3 regions of the Tistrella sp. genome follow, and region 1 is predicted to be linked to each of the others. Evidence: riboswitches for the same ligand, from Rfam matches in the RefSeq annotation. Region 1 holds a riboswitch; each other region holds the start of a gene.
The links. Region 1 has a riboswitch for cobalamin ahead of CMO28_RS22840 (hypothetical protein). Riboswitches for the same ligand answer to the same signal wherever they lie in the genome.

Region 1 (5,022 bases):
CCCGCCTGGCTGTTGCCGGTGCCGCCGCCATTCGACGACACCGGATCGCCGAGCGAGGGCACGGTGTCGGTCGCGATGAACAGCGGGTGGTCGTTCACATCGAACAGGTTGTCGACGCCGGCGAACAGCGTCAGCGTCTCGGTCACGAACCAGTCGCCGCGCAGGTTCATCAGCCAGCTCGATCCCTTGCGATGGACATAGCGGCTGTCGGGCTCGGCCCCCGCCACCAGGCTTTCTTCGGTATCGTAATAGAGCGGGCCGCGGAACACAGCCGTGGTGGTCAGGCTCCACACCCCGGGCTGGCCGGTGGTGACGCCGAGCGCCGCCTGGGTTTCATGCATGCGCTGCAGCTTGTCGGTAGAGGGCCCGGTCAGGGCCGCATCGGCGCCCTTGTCGCGCATCTCGAAATTCCACACGCCGGAGCCGCGCGCGATCAGGGTCCAGCCGTCCCAACCCAGGCGCCGGGCGATGTCATAGGCCGCCTGCAGCTCCAGCCCGCGGATCACCGCATCGCCCGCGGAATTGGCATAGGTCCGCTCATCCGGCCCGGTGGTGACGGTGGTGATCCGGTCGGTGATGGTGTTCTGGAACAGCGCCAGATCCAGGAACAGCGGCCCATCGGCATGGGCGGCGCCGATTTCGTATTGCAGGCTGCGTTCGGGATCGAGGTTCGGGTTGCCGAAGGTGCGGCCGCCGCCGACGGCGGTGAAGTCCGCCGCAAGCTCGGTGCCGGTCGGCGCGCGGAAGCCGGTGGCGACGCCGGCCCTGAGGGTCACCGTCGGCCAGGCCGCCCAGGCGGCGCCGACACTCCAGGTGACATCGTCCCAGCTTTCGGTGCGCTCCACCAGCAGCGGCTGGTTGGGGGTGGCCCTGGTCGAGACCCGGCCATAGGTCCAGCGGGCGCCGGCCCGCAGGGTCAGCGCGTCGTCGAAGGCCCGATGCACGCCCTCGCCATACACGCCGAAATCCTCGGTATCCTGGTTGATGTCATAGGGCGGCACCTGAGAGGTGGCCCCGCCCGAGACCGACTGGCGGAAGCGATCGCTGCGCAGTTTCGCGGTTTCGGCATCGATGCCGAACAGAAGGTCGGTATCGTCCCCCACCGCCAGCCGCGGCGCCAGCTTCAGCCCCAGCACGTCGAGCTGGCGGCGGTTGTCGTCGACCGAAAAGCCCGGCGCACCGCTGCGCTGACGCTCCGACCCCCAGTGAAAGCTGTCGACATCACGCACCGCATAGGCCTGGGCCGAAAGCCCCAGCCCGCCGCCGAATTCGGTGTCCCAGGCAAGATCGAGCGAGGCGTTGCGCCGGTCGTCGGTGTTGTCCAGATCCCATTGCGAGCCGCGGAAGCCGGCATCATAGACACCGTCGGTGCGGAGCGTCAGATCGATGCGCCCGACATCCTCACTCTCGAAGCCCAGCGCCGCCAGACCGCCACCGCGTTTCCAGGCGGTGTTGGCAAGCTGCCCCTCGGGGGTGTGGTAGTCGTCGGAAAGGCCGCCGCCGATGCCGACATAATGGTCGAAGCCGGCCGTGCCGCCGGCATTGGCGGCATGGCCACGGGCCAGGCCGAAGGATCCGGCACGGGCGGTGATCTCGCTGCCCGGGTCCTCGGTGGCGCCGCTGCGGGTGACCAGGTTGACCACGCCGCCGATCGCCTGGGCGCCGTAGATCACCGAGGCCGGGCCGCGGATGATCTCGATCCGGTCCAGATCGTCGGGCGAGAGCTTGGAGAGATTGGCGGTGCCGGCACGGCGGCCGTTCATCAGCACCGTCACCTGGCTGCGCCAGTCGCGGCCCTGGCCGTCGGTCGCGCCGCCGCGGATGTTGAACGAGGTCTGGCCCGGGCTCCAGTCGCTGAAGAAGCCGACGGCGTTTTCGGCCAAAAGATCGGTCACCGACCGGGCGGACGACCGGCGGATGGTAGCGGTATCGATCACCTGCACGGTGCCGGCGGCCCGGGCGCGGGGTTCGTCGCGGCCCTGGGCGGTGATCAGCATGCGGTCGAGTTCGGTGGCGGCGTCGGCCTCCGCCGCATCGGGAAGACAGGCGACGGAGCAGGACAGGGCCAGCACGCCAAGGGCGGGCCGGCGCAGAGAGGTGATGCGCATGGACGGACGATCCGGTTTCTTATGATTTGTTCAGCTGTGCCAGAGGAAGACGGCGGAGAGCTTGGGCGCCTCGGCGATCACCCCGCCATCGGCTTCGACCAACGCCAGATCGAGATGACGATCGAGCCGCGCCTCCAGATCGTCCACCGCATGACCGCGGCGGCCCAGATGGTCGAGCATATGCGCACGTGCGGCGGCACGGTCGGGAAACAGCGCCCGGAAGGTCCAGGGCACCAGATGGACCGTATCGGGGGCAAGGTCGCCCCCCAACTCGTCGAGCGCCGGCCGGTCGCCGGGGGTGATGTCTTCACCATGAAGATGGGATGGCAGGAAACCCGCCAGGCACCAGCTGCGCGGCCCCGCCTGGGCCGGCACGATCCAGGCGAGCATCCGGCCGAGCGGCCGGGTGCGGGCATGCAGCGCCCGGGCCTGGCCGATCGGCCCCGGAATATTGGCGCAGAGCACCAGATCGGCCGGCGCCGCCGGATCGGCGGGCGCAAGCTCCTGCCAGACGGCGTCGCGGATCTCGATCGACAGGTCGGGCCGCGCCTCGGCAAGCCCGGCCAGCCGGCCGCGCATATGGGCATTGGGTTCGATGGCGCACCAGCGCCCGCCGCGGGCGATCACGGCCTGGCCGAGCAGGCCCGATCCGGCGCCGATATCGATCAGGCTGCGCGGCCGGCCGCCGTAAAGCGCACGAAGCGTATCGCCCAGATTGCGGGCATAGTCCGACCGCGCGAGTTGTTCGGCGAAGAAGGCGGCATCGGCATCCGCCCAGAGGGCGGATGGTGGGCTGGCAAATGGAGAGCTGGCCGCGGCCGATGGCACGGCAGCCCGGGGCGTGGCGGACATCTTGGGCCTCACCTGCGTGGCACGTCACCGCAGGCCGGATCCGGGTGGAGCATTCCCCCCGGATCGCCATCGATACACCCCGACCGATGGGCACGCGCGTGACCACGAATGACGGCAGGTCTCCTGGCTCACGGGTCATCGCCGGTCCGTCGCCTTCCCGGCGCCCCGATATGCCGGGCAACCAGTGGCATCGCTGACGGCCAGCTCGCCGTCTACAGTTGCGGGGGCAGCCGGGGCCTGACGCGGATCACCGCCTGCACCCCGTTCCCTTTTGATCCCCGAGGGGAACCGTCGCGGATGACGATAGTGGAGCCGCCCATGACTGGTCAAGCATCCCGCCCTCCTGGTTATTGATACGATATAACATAACATTTTCAGATGATGCAACGCCCCCGACAGACATGCTGCGGGGGCCTCGGTCAGATGAACAGATCACCGGCGGATACGAAGCGCACACCGGCCGCCGTCATCTCGGCGCGTGCGCGGTCCAGCGAGCCGTCGGTATCGATGGCCCGGCAGGCATCTTCCACCAGAACCACCTCGAAACCGGCGGCCCGGGCGTCGAGCGCCGTCCAGGCGACACAGAAATCGGTGGCGAGCCCGCAGACGAAAACCCGCTTGACGCTGCGCGAGCGCAGATAGCCGTCGAGCCCGGTGGCGCTGCGCCGGTCGGCGGCGAGGAAGGCCGAATAGCTGTCGACCGTGGCGTCGTCGCCCTTGCGGATGATCAGCCGGGCATGGGGCAGATCCAGATCGTCATGCAGCCTGGCGCCATGGCTGCCCTGCACGCAATGGTCGGGCCAGAGCACCTGGGTGCCATAGGCAAGCTCCGCGGTCTGGAACGGCGCCTTGCCGGCATGGCTGGAAGCGAAAGAGGCATGGCCGGCCGGGTGCCAGTCCTGGGTCAGCACCACCTCGGTGAACAGCCGTCCGATCCGGTTGACCACCGGCACGATCTCGTCGCCGCCGGCGACCGCCAGCGCGCCGCCGGGCATGAAGTCATATTGCGGATCGGTCACGATCAGCGCATCGCCGGCGCCCGGACGCAGCCGCAGGGCCTCGGCGCGCGCCTCGGCTTCGGCATGACGGCGGCGACGGGACGACCGGCGACCGCCGGTCTCGGCCGAGGCGCCGCCGGTCTCGGCCTGATCCAGCGCCTCGCGGCGGCGGCGATAGGACGGGAAGGCCGCCAGTTCCTCGTCGCGCGCGCCCCGGATCATCAGCCCGTGCAGGAAGCCACGCAGCGAGCGGACCTCCTGCCCGGTCAGATCGGCACGCAGGAACATTGCCTGCAGATTGCGCAGCATCGTCGGCCGCATCTGCCGGTTGCGCACCACCCCCGACCAGTCGAGCGCCTGGCCCAGATGCTCCAGGAAGGCATCGATCTCCTGCTTGCTCGCCCGGCCATAGCGGCCGAAATCGAGCTGCACCGGCACGGTCTCGTCGCGTGCGGTGAACCATTCATACGAGACCAGCGCCACTGCCTGGGCAAGGTTCAGCGAGGCGAAAGCGGGGTTGAGCGGCACCGTCAGGATCAGATCGGCCAGAGCCACATCGTCATTCTCAAGCCCGGTGCGCTCGGGGCCGAACAGAATGCCGACCCGGCCGCCGGCCTCGACATGGCCGCGCATGCGCGCCGCCGCCGCGGCGGGTGTCGCCACCGGCTTCACCATGTCGCGCGGCCGCGCGGTGGAGGCGACCACGAAATCCAGATCGGCGACCGCATCCGCCACCGTCGCATAGATCCGGGCGTTGTCGAGCACCGCATCGGCGCCCGAGGCCAGAACCCGCGCCCGCTCGCTCGGCCATTCGCAGCGCGGTGCCACCAGACGCATGTCGGTCAGGCCGAAATTCAGCATCGACCGTGCGGCCGAGCCGATATTGTCGGCGATCTGGGTGTTCACCAGGATGATGGCGGCCTGGTTGCCGACGGCACCTTCAATGCCACGGGTGGCGGCCGCCTTGGGCGGCCGCTGCTCGGACTGATCGGTCATGCGCTCATATATCTTGTTGCTGCGAAGGGAGCCGGCCGCCGGGCAAAGTATCCTCAGGCGACGCTATT
Region 2 (5,022 bases), on a different contig from region 1:
TCGTCGTCGGTCAACCCGTCCAGATGCTGCACCGATCCTTCGTGCTCGACGATCGATTGCCAGATCTCGGGCCGGTCGAGGCCGCGTTCGGTCAGCAGCCGGGCCAGATGCGGGTTGCGCACCGGAAAGGCGCCCGACAGCGTCTTGTGGGTGTAGATATTGGCCGGGACCGGCTCGATACAGGCGCTGGTGCCGCCGCAGATGATGCTGATCGACGCCGTCGGCGCGATGGCGAGCTTGTGGCTGAACCGCGCCTGCATGCCGGCCTCGGCCGCGTCCGGGCAGGGGCCGCGCTCCTCGGCCAGGAACACCGAGGCCCGGTCGGCCTCCTGGCGCAGCCTGCGGAAGATCGCAAGGTTCCAGGCCTTGGCCATCGCGCTTTCGAACGGGATGCCGCGCGCCTGCAGGAAGGCATGAAAGCCCATGACGCCCAGCCCGACCGAGCGTTCGCGCATCGCCGAATAGCGCGCCCGGGCCATCTCGTCGGGTGCCGTCTCGATGAAGCTGGTCAGCACGTTGTCGAGGAAGCGCAGCACGTCCTCGACGACCCCCGCCTCACCCTGCCACTGATCCCAGGTTTCGATGTTGAGCGAGGCAAGACAGCAGACCGCGGTGCGTTCCTCGTCCAGATGATCGGCGCCGGTCGCGAGCGTGATTTCGCTGCACAGGTTGGAAGTCGAGACCTTGAGCCCCAGCGCCCGCTGATGGCGCGGCAGCGCCCGGTTCACCGTGTCGATGAACAGAAGATAGGGCTCACCGGTCTGCAGCCGGGTCTCAAGGATCCGCTGCCACAGCCGCCTGGCGTCGATGCGGCGCATCACCGCGCCGGATTTGGGGCTGATCAGCGGAAAATCGGCGCCATCGCGCACGGCTTCCATGAAGGCATCGGTGATCGCGATGCCGTGATGCAGGTTCAGGCCCTTGCGGTTGAAATCGCCCGAGGCCTTGCGGATTTCAAGAAATTCCTCGATCTCCGGGTGATGCACGTCCAGATAGACCGCGGCCGATCCGCGACGCAGCGAGCCCTGCGAGATCGCCAGCGTCAGCCCGTCCATGACATGGATGAAGGGGATGATGCCGGATGTCTCGCCGCAGCCCTTCACCGGCTCGCCGATGGAACGGACCTCGCCCCAATAGGTGCCGATGCCGCCGCCATTGGAGGCGAGCGCCACATTCTCGTTCCAGGTCCGCACGATGCCGTCCAGGCTGTCGGGCACCGCGTTCAGGAAGCACGAGATCGGCAGGCCGCGGCTGGTGCCGCCATTGGACAGGATCGGCGTCGCCGGCATGAACCAGAGCCGCGAGATCGCATCATAGATCCGCTGGGCATGGGCCCGGTCGTCGGCATAGGCGCAGGCGACCCGGGCGAACAGATCCTGATAGCTCTCCCCCGGCATCAGATAGCGGTCACGCAGCGTCGCCTTGCCGAAATCGGTCAGCAGCGCATCACGGCCACGATCGAGCACCAGATCGGCCGGCACCGGCTTGGGGGCCAGCGGAAACGGGATCGGCGCCTGCGGCCGGCGCGGCACGGCTTCGGGCGGCAGCGAAGCCGTCACCGGAACCAGATGGCCGTGCCGGTCGAAGTCGAAGGCGAGAGAGGTCATGGCGTTCACCCATCGATCTGCGGACCGGGGCCGGATGAACGCAGGGCAGGCCGAACGCGCGGGCACGGGATCAGAACCCGCGGGTCGCCGGACGGAAACCGCCATGCGCCCGCCGGGACTCCCCGCCCAGGGACGTATCATTCCAAGGTTCCGGCAGGTCTCCTGGCTCGCGGGTCACCGCCGCCACGCCGGCCTTCCCGACGGTTGCCCGTCAGTGGCCCAGTCTTGCGTGGCCGCTCTCCGCCTACAGTTGCGGGGACAGCTCCGGCATTGACGGGGGTGTCCCCCGTCGCACCGGATTCCCTCTTAGCCCCAGATCTTGTGGACCTGGGGAACCGAGAACGCCGCATCTTGTGCAGATCGCCGTCCCGCCGTCAAGCCTCGGCCGCGGGATAGGGGGCGAAGCGGCGTTCCGCCTCGTCGACCGCCAGGCGCCGCCCCACCGGCGGAAAGGCGCGCTGCGGGCAGGCCGGGCGGTCGCAGACCTTGCAGCCGGCGCCGATCGGCGTCGCGGCCTCCGGATCGGACAGGTCCAGCCCCTTGGCATAGACCAGCCGGCCGGCATGGCGCAGGTCACAGCCAAGCCCGATGGCGAAGCTCTTGCCCGGTGCGCCCCAGCCGCCGCCCATGCGTCCCACGGTGCGGGCGATCCAGAGATAGGTCCGGCCATCGGGCATGCGGGCCAGCTGGGTCAGGATCCGGCCGGGGCTGGCGAAGGCCTCGTGCACGTTCCAGAGCGGGCAGCTGCCGCCGACCCGCGAGAAGTGGAAATCGGTCGCCGACTGACGTTTGGAGATATTGCCGGCCCGGTCGACCCGCACGAAGAAGAACGGCACGCCCCGCGCCTCGGGCCGCTGCAACGTGCTGAGGCGATGGCAGATGGTCTCGAACCCCACCCCGAACCGGCGGGACAGCCGCTCGATGTCATAGCCCAGTTCCTCCGCAGCCGCCAGGAAGGGGGCATAGGGCAGGATCAGCGCCCCGGCGAAATAGGCGGCCAGGCCGATCCGCGCCAGCACCCGCGCCTCTTCCCCGGAAAAGCCCGGATCGGCCGACAGCCGGTCCAGCACCGCCCCCTGTTCCAGAAAGGCGAGCCGGCTGGCGATCTGGAAGGCGGCCCGGCCCGGCGGCAGCCCGGCTGCCAGCCGCAGCACCCGGCGCTCGGGATCGAAGCGGCTGAGCACCCCGCCCCGGCTTTCCGCCTCGCCCGGCTCTTCGTCGTCGATCACCTCGACACCGTGCCGGCGGCGCAGATGGGCGATCAACCGCGGCAGAACCCGGCCGGGAACCAGGCCTGCCGCGGTGTTCAGCGCCTCGGCGGCATGGTCCAGCTCGGCCACATGGTTGTGGCGGGCATAGAAGAAATCCCGCACCTCCTCGTAAGGCATCGGCGTCAGGGTCTGGCCGGCGACGTCCTGCCCCAACCGGGCGGCAAGCGCATCGGCCCGCTCTTCCGCCGCCCGCCAGTTCCGGTGCAGCCCGACCAGCGCCCGGCCGATCTCGGGCATACCGGCGGCCAGTTCCCGGATCTCGGCCATCGACGCCCGCCCGCCGGCCCCCTCGCCGCTCAACACATCGCGCAGATCGGCGATCAGCCGCGCCTCCTCGTCTTCCGAGAACATCTGCACATCGACCCCGAAGACCGCATTGATCTTCAGCAGCACCGGCACGGTCAGGGGCCGTTGGTTGCGTTCCAGCTGGTTCAGGTAGCTGGGCGACACGTCCAGCGCGCGGGCCAGTGCCGCCTGGGTCAGGCCGCGTTCCTCGCGCAGCCGTTTCAGCCGCACACCCATGAATGCCTTGCTCATGCCCGGCTCATCCTTCGCTCCCCGAATCTTCGCAAACTTCGCAAACTTCCGGGCCACCCTTCGCAAACCCACGCATTTTCAGTCATTTGCGGGTTTTTCCGTCTGCGTATATTGCGAAGCATCCCATCCGATGCAAGAGCAATGAGGCCCCTGGTGATCCTGCACGAGGTTCGCGCCCACCGTTCCGCCGACCATCTGCCCCGCGAGGATCAGCTCGCCTGGAAGATCGCGGCCGTTGCCGCCGACCCGGTACCGGTCGGTGCCGAAGTGGCCGAGATGATCGGCAACCGCATCATCGACAATGCCGCGGTCGCCGCCGCCGCCCTCGCCCGCCGGCCGGTGGTGAGCGCCCGCACCCAGGCGGCCGCGCACCCCTTCACCCCCGGCGCCACGGTCTTCGGCCTGTCACCTCATCGTCGGGTTTCGCCCGAATGGGCGGCCTGGGCCAACGGGGTCGCGGTGCGTGAACTCGACTTCCACGACACATTCCTCGCCGCCGACTATTCCCATCCGGGCGACAACATCCCGCCGGTGCTGGCAGTCGCCCAGCATTGCGGGCTCAACGGCGACCGGCTGCTTCGCGGCCTTGCCGCCGCCTACGAGATCCAGGTCGATCTGGTGAAGGGCATCTGCCTGCACGAGCACCGCATCGACCACATCGCCCATCTGGGCCCCTCGGCCGCCGCCGGCATCGGCGCGGCGCTGGGCCTGCCGGCAGAGGTGATCCTCCAGGCGGTGCAGCAGGCGCTGCACGTCACCACCACCACCCGCCAGTCGCGCAAGGGCGAGATTTCCAGCTGGAAGGCCTATGCCCCGGCCTTCGCCGGCAAGATGGCGATCGAGGCGGTGGACCGCGCCATGCGCGGCGAGGGCGCGCCCGCGCCCGTCTACGAGGGCGAGGACGGGGTCATCGCCCGCATGCTCGGCGGCTTCGACGCGGTCTACCACGTGCCGCTCCCCGCACCCGGAGAACCGAAGCGCGCGATCCTTGAAACCTGGACCAAGGAATATTCGGCCGAATACCAGGCCCAGGCGCTGATCGATCTGGCCCGCCGCATGGCACCCGCGATCGGCAATCCCGCCCGGGTGAAGAGCATCGTCATCCACACCAGCCACCACACCCATAACGTGATCGGTACCGGCAGCGGCGACCCGCAGAAGTTCGACCCCAGGGCCAGCCGCGAGACGCTGGATCATTCGATCATGTACATCTTCGCGGTGGCGCTGGAAGACGGCGGCTGGCACCACCAGCGCTCCTATGCGCCCGACCGCGCCGCCCGCCCCTCGACCATCGCCCTCTGGCGCAAGATCTCGACGGTGGAGGATCCCGCCTGGACCCGGCGCTATCACGCCGCCGATCCGGCGGAGAAAGCTTTCGGCGGGCGGGTGGTCGTCACCCTCGACGACGGCCGCGAGATCACGGACGAGCTGGCGGTGGCCGATGCCCATCCGGCCGGCGCCCGCCCCTTCCGCCGCCCCGACTATGTCGCCAAGTTCCGCATCCTCGCCGAGGGCGTGATCGACCAGGTGGAGCAGGACCGCTTCCTCGCCACCGTCGAGCGCCTGCCGCATCTCTCCGCCGACGATCTTGCCGGGCTGAGCTTCAG
Region 3 (5,022 bases), on a different contig from region 1:
CAGCGGCCGGCGCCCTCGCGCATCACATTCACGAAGCCGCTGAGGCCGAGCCGGCGTCGGCGCCGCAGGCGCTCCGCCCTGAGGATCGCCTCCAGATCCGCCAGAGTACGGTCGACATCCTCGTTGACCAGCACATAGTCGTATTCGGCGTAGTGGCTCATCTCATCCGCCGCCTTGGCCATGCGCTTGGCCACCACCTCGGCGCTGTCCTGAGCCCGGGTCGTCAGGCGGCGCTCCAGTTCGGCGATCGAGGGCGGCAGGATGAAGACGGTCACAAGGTCGTCGCGCGCCCGGTCGGCCAGCTGCTGGGTGCCCTGCCAGTCGATGTCGAACAGAACGTCGCGGCCGTCGGCCAGCGTCGCCTCTACCGCGGCCCGGGGTGTGCCATAGCTGTTTTCGAACACGGTCGCATGCTCAAGAAGCGCCTCTTCGGCCACCATGCGATCGAAACTCGCGCGATCGATGAAGTGATAGTCGACGCCGTCCACCTCGCCCGGGCGCATCGGGCGGGTGGTTACCGAGACCGACAGCGTGATGTCGTCGTCCTGCGACAGCAGGCGGCGCGACAGCGTGGTCTTGCCGGCACCCGAAGGCGAGGAGAGCACCAGCATCAAGCCACGCCGGCGATCATGAGGGGCGCGGCGTGCGGCGGTGGTGTCGGTCATCAGCAGCATGGTCCCTGAGAGGCGGTGATGTCGAAGCTCATTCGACGTTCTGGATCTGCTCGCGGAGCTGATCGATCCGGGTCTTGAGGGCAAGTCCGATCCGCGTCAGCGCCGTGTCGGAAGATTTCGAGCACAGCGTATTGGCCTCACGGTTGAATTCCTGCGCCAGGAAATCGAGCTGGCGCCCGACCGGCTCGTCGGCGGCCATCAGCTCCCGTGCCTGGGCGACATGGGCGACCAGCCGGTCCAGCTCTTCACGGATATCGGCCTTGGCAGCCAGCATCGCGGCTTCCTGAACGATCCGGTCTTCGGCAGCACCCGCGCGGTCCTGCAGCAGGCTGCGCAGCTGTTCCTCCAGCCGGGCACGGATGGTCGCAGGCTGGGTGGCGGCCAGGCCGGCAGCCTCGGTCACCAGCCCCTCGATCGCATCGACATGTTCGGTCAGCAACCGGGTCAGAGCCGCCCCTTCCTGGGCGCGGGCAATGACCAGGCGATCGAAGGCGGCGATCAGGCTCTCGGTCATCGCATGCTCGCGCGCCGCCCGAACGGCCTCGCTCTCCTCCTGCTCCACCATCTGCAACAGGCCCGGCACCCGCAGCAGGCCGTCGAGCCGCGGCACCTTCGCCTTGGGAAAGCGTCGCTGAAGCTCGGTCAGAACCTCGCCCAGCCCGTCGGCGACCTCGGGATCGATGCGAAGACGCGCGCCCCGGGCATGGGTCACCAGGCCCAGCTGCACGCTGACATGGCCGCGGCGGATACGGTCCTGGGCGACCTTGCGGACGACCGGTTCCAGCTGGTCGAAACCGGGCGCCAGCCGGATCCGCAGGTCCAGCCCGCGGCCGTTGACGCTCTTGACTTCCCAGTTCCAGCCATAGCGGGCATCGCCTGCATCGGCGCGGGCGAATCCTGTCATGCTGGCAAGCGCCATGGCCAATCTCCCGAGGATGAGCGATGATCAGGGGCGGGTCGGACGGGCGGACTATACGAACCCGTCCCGCCCCCGCCAAGCCTCGGATGACCATCCGGGTCTGATCACGTCACAGTCTCCGACGCTGCCCGTCGGATGTCCACCAGGACCACCCGCGTCCCATGACCGCATCCCCCACGCCCCGCCATATCGCGATCACCGGCGCGTCCAGCGGACTGGGCGCTGCCCTGGCGCTGGAATATGCCGGACCGGGCATCCGACTTTCCCTGCATGGCCGCGACACGGACCGCACGGAAGCCGTGGCAGCCGCCGCCCGCAGCCGTGGTGCCGAGGTGGATGTGGCGCGGTTCGACGTCACCGATGCCGATGCCGTCGCAGCCTGGGTGACCGCGATCGGTGCAGGCGCGCCCCTCGACCTGATGATCGCCAATGCCGGCATCTCAGGCAACGAAACCGGCAGTGGCGGCGCGGTTTCGGCAGAGGTTACCAGGGCCATCTTCGCGGTCAATGTCGACGGCGTGGTCAACACCGTGCTGCCCGCAGCCGAGCTGATGCTGGGTCGCGGGCGCGGAGCGATCGCCATCGTCGCCAGCCTCGCCGGCTATCGCGGCCAGCCGGGGGCGCCTGCCTATGCCGCATCAAAGGCGGCCGTGAAGGCCTGGGGCGAAGGGCTGCGTCCGCGCCTTGCCCATGGCGGGCTACGGGTGTCTGTCGTCTGCCCGGGGTTCGTGCGCACGCCGATGACCGCCCGCAACCGCTTTCCGATGCCCTTCCTGATGGATGCCGACCGGGCGGCGCGGATCATCCGCCGCGGGCTCGACCGCAACCGGGCGCGCATCGCCTTTCCGTGGCAACTGGCGGCCCTTTGCTGGCTGCTCGCCGCCCTGCCGGCCGCCTGGGCGGACCGGCTGCTCGGCGGCCTGCCTGGGAAGTGACGGCCGCTGCAACCATCCGGCGAAAACACGCGAATGTCACATCGCGCTTGCCAGACGGGCGATCTTCGCGCCAGGATGGCTCCACTGACGGTGTCCTGCGGTCGTTCCGCAGGATGAAAAGGGAATGCGGTGCGCCGGTATCATAATCCGGCAATTCCGCGGCTGCCCCCGCAACTGTAAGCGGAGAGTGCCCCGTCTCGAAACCACTGGCCCCGACGGGGGCCGGGAAGGTGACGGTGGTGCGATGACCCGCGAGCCAGGAGACCTGCCGTCATTCGCGGTCACGGGCGAGCACGTCGGGCGGGGTGTACCGATGGGTTCTGCAAGCGGTGGCGGCGCGGCATGAAGACCCCATAAGCCCCCCAAGGCTTCCCCTTCCCGCCCCGACCAGCCACCCTGCCGGCCTCGTTCGCAGTGACCGCATGACGCAGTCGAACGAGGTCGAGTATCCCCGTGTCCACCAATCGCCCACCCGCCCGCCACCGGTCGCGCCGTCAGCTTCGTGCCGGCCTGGCCCTGCCACTGATCACGCTGTCTCCGCTGGCAATTACGAACCTGGCCGCTGCCGAAGAGACTGGAACCGACGAGGCCACGCGTCTCGCCCCGCTTTCCGTCTCTGCCGCCCGCAGCCCGGTGCCGGTCGAGACCGTCGGCAGCGCCGTCACCGTCATCACAGCCGAACAGATCGAGGCTTTGCAGATCCGTCAGGTCGACGATGTCCTGCGTCTGGTGCCCGGCCTTGCGGTCAGCCGCACCGGGTCGGTGGGTGGCACATCGCAGATCCGCATCCGCGGCTCGGAAGCCAATCAGACCCTGGTGCGCATCGACGGCATAGAAGTCTCCGATCCTTCGGGCGGGTCGGAATTCGATTTCGGCCATCTGCTTGCTTACGAGATCGAGCGGATCGAGGTTCTGCGCGGCCCGCAGAGCGCGCTCTATGGCTCGGATGCCGTGGGTGGCGTGATCGACATCACGACCAAACGTGGGTCCGGCCCGCTTTCGGGCAGTGTGCGGACCGAGGCCGGCAGTTTCGACACCCGCGAAGCGGTCGGCACGGTCTCTTATGGCGACCAGACGTTCGATGCCCTGGTCTCGGCCCAGAGCTTCCGCACCGACGGCATCTCATCCGCCGATGAACGCGCCGGCAATCCGGAGAAGGACGGCTATCGCAACCGGTCCGCTTTCGCGAAATTCGGCTGGCGGCCGGCGGAGGATCTGGAATTCGCCCTGGTCGGCAGGACCGTGCGCTATCGTACGGAAGGGGATGGCTATTCCACTCTTCCTTACGACGCCGATGAGGAAACCCGCGGTACGCAGACCTTCCTGCGCGGCGAAGCGCGCTACGCCATGGCGGACGGCCGCTGGCATCATAAGGTCGGCCTTGCCAACACCGAACATGATCGCGACTACCGATCAGATGGCAGCATCACCAGCACCTATCTGGGCCGCCGGCTGAAGGCAGACTATCAGACCGACTACGGGTTCGAGACCGGCGCCGTCAGTCACGATCTTTCGCTGGGAACCGAGTATGAACGCGAAACCGTACGAACCAGCAGTGCCTGGTCAACGGTCGACCGTGCCTTTGATTCCACAGGTTTTGCGGGGGAATACCGCCTCGGGCTCTACGACCAGCTCTTTCTCTCTGCGGCCGGACGCTACGACAGGAATGAAATCTTCGACGATCAGAAGACCTGGCGCTTCACCGCAGCCTGGCTGATCCCGGGCACGGATACCAAACTGCGGGCTTCTTATGGAACTGGCATCAAGAACCCGACCCTGTTTGAGTTGTTCGGCTACAGCAATACCTATCAAGGAAATCCCGATCTGAAGCCTGAAGAGGCAACCGGCTGGGATGCCGGTATCGAGCACAGCTTCTTCGATGGTCGATTCGTGATCGATTTCGGCTGGTTCCGCCAGGACATCGAAAATCTGATCCAAGGCAGCGGCAGCACGTCGATCAACCTGCCCGGCACATCGCGGATCAATGGGATAGAAACCTCGGTCACCATACGGCCGGTTTCGTGGGCCGATCTGCGGCTGGCCTACACGTATACAGACGGAGAAGACTCCAACGGGCAGGAGTTGGTGCGTCGTGCGCCGCACATCGCCAGTGCCGATCTCTCGACCCGCTTTCTCGACAACCGTGGCCGGGCCGGCCTCTCTGTCGTCTACAACGGCGAACAGAAAGACTGGGCCTACGATGCCTTCTACAACCGAAGCGTCGTCACCCTCGACGACTACACCCTCGTCAACCTGACCGCCGCCTATGATCTCACCGACACGGTCGAGATCTTCGGTCGGATCGACAATCTCTTTGACGAGGAGTATCAGGAGGTTCTGGGCTACGGCTCACGTGGTCGCGCAGGTTATGCCGGCCTGCGGATGCGGTTCTGACCTGATGCGAGCACGGCGCCTTCCGCACCGCCTGACCGGGCTTCTGTCGACCAGGTTTCTGTCGACCGGGCTTCTGCTGACCGGCCTGGTACTCGCGGCC

Region 2: another riboswitch for cobalamin. It lies ahead of CMO28_RS26670 (ribonucleoside-diphosphate reductase subunit alpha); the one in region 1 lies ahead of CMO28_RS22840 (hypothetical protein).
Region 3: another riboswitch for cobalamin. It lies ahead of CMO28_RS23525 (TonB-dependent receptor plug domain-containing protein); the one in region 1 lies ahead of CMO28_RS22840 (hypothetical protein).

What each region holds. Positions count from the first base shown of each region.
Region 1 covers NZ_NYWI01000072.1:25,724-30,745, forward strand. The annotation lists gene CMO28_RS22835 (TonB-dependent receptor) at 1-2,108, opposite strand, end outside; gene CMO28_RS22840 (hypothetical protein) at 2,139-2,960, opposite strand; cobalamin riboswitch at 3,056-3,268, opposite strand; gene pncA (bifunctional nicotinamidase/pyrazinamidase) at 3,380-4,009, opposite strand; partial or broken gene CMO28_RS29975 (RNA methyltransferase) at 4,199-4,954, opposite strand; gene cimA (citramalate synthase) at 5,008-5,022, opposite strand, start outside.
Region 2 covers NZ_NYWI01000078.1:20,380-25,401, forward strand. The annotation lists gene CMO28_RS26670 (ribonucleoside-diphosphate reductase subunit alpha) at 1-1,607, opposite strand, end outside; cobalamin riboswitch at 1,742-1,962, opposite strand; gene CMO28_RS26675 (short-chain fatty acyl-CoA regulator family protein) at 1,982-3,415, opposite strand; gene CMO28_RS26680 (MmgE/PrpD family protein) at 3,557-5,022, shown strand, end outside.
Region 3 covers NZ_NYWI01000073.1:26,447-31,468, forward strand. The annotation lists gene gmk (guanylate kinase) at 1-674, opposite strand, end outside; gene CMO28_RS23515 (YicC/YloC family endoribonuclease) at 703-1,593, opposite strand; gene CMO28_RS23520 (SDR family NAD(P)-dependent oxidoreductase) at 1,755-2,528, shown strand; cobalamin riboswitch at 2,600-2,816, shown strand; gene CMO28_RS23525 (TonB-dependent receptor plug domain-containing protein) at 2,982-4,922, shown strand; gene CMO28_RS23530 (ABC transporter substrate-binding protein) at 4,927-5,022, shown strand, end outside.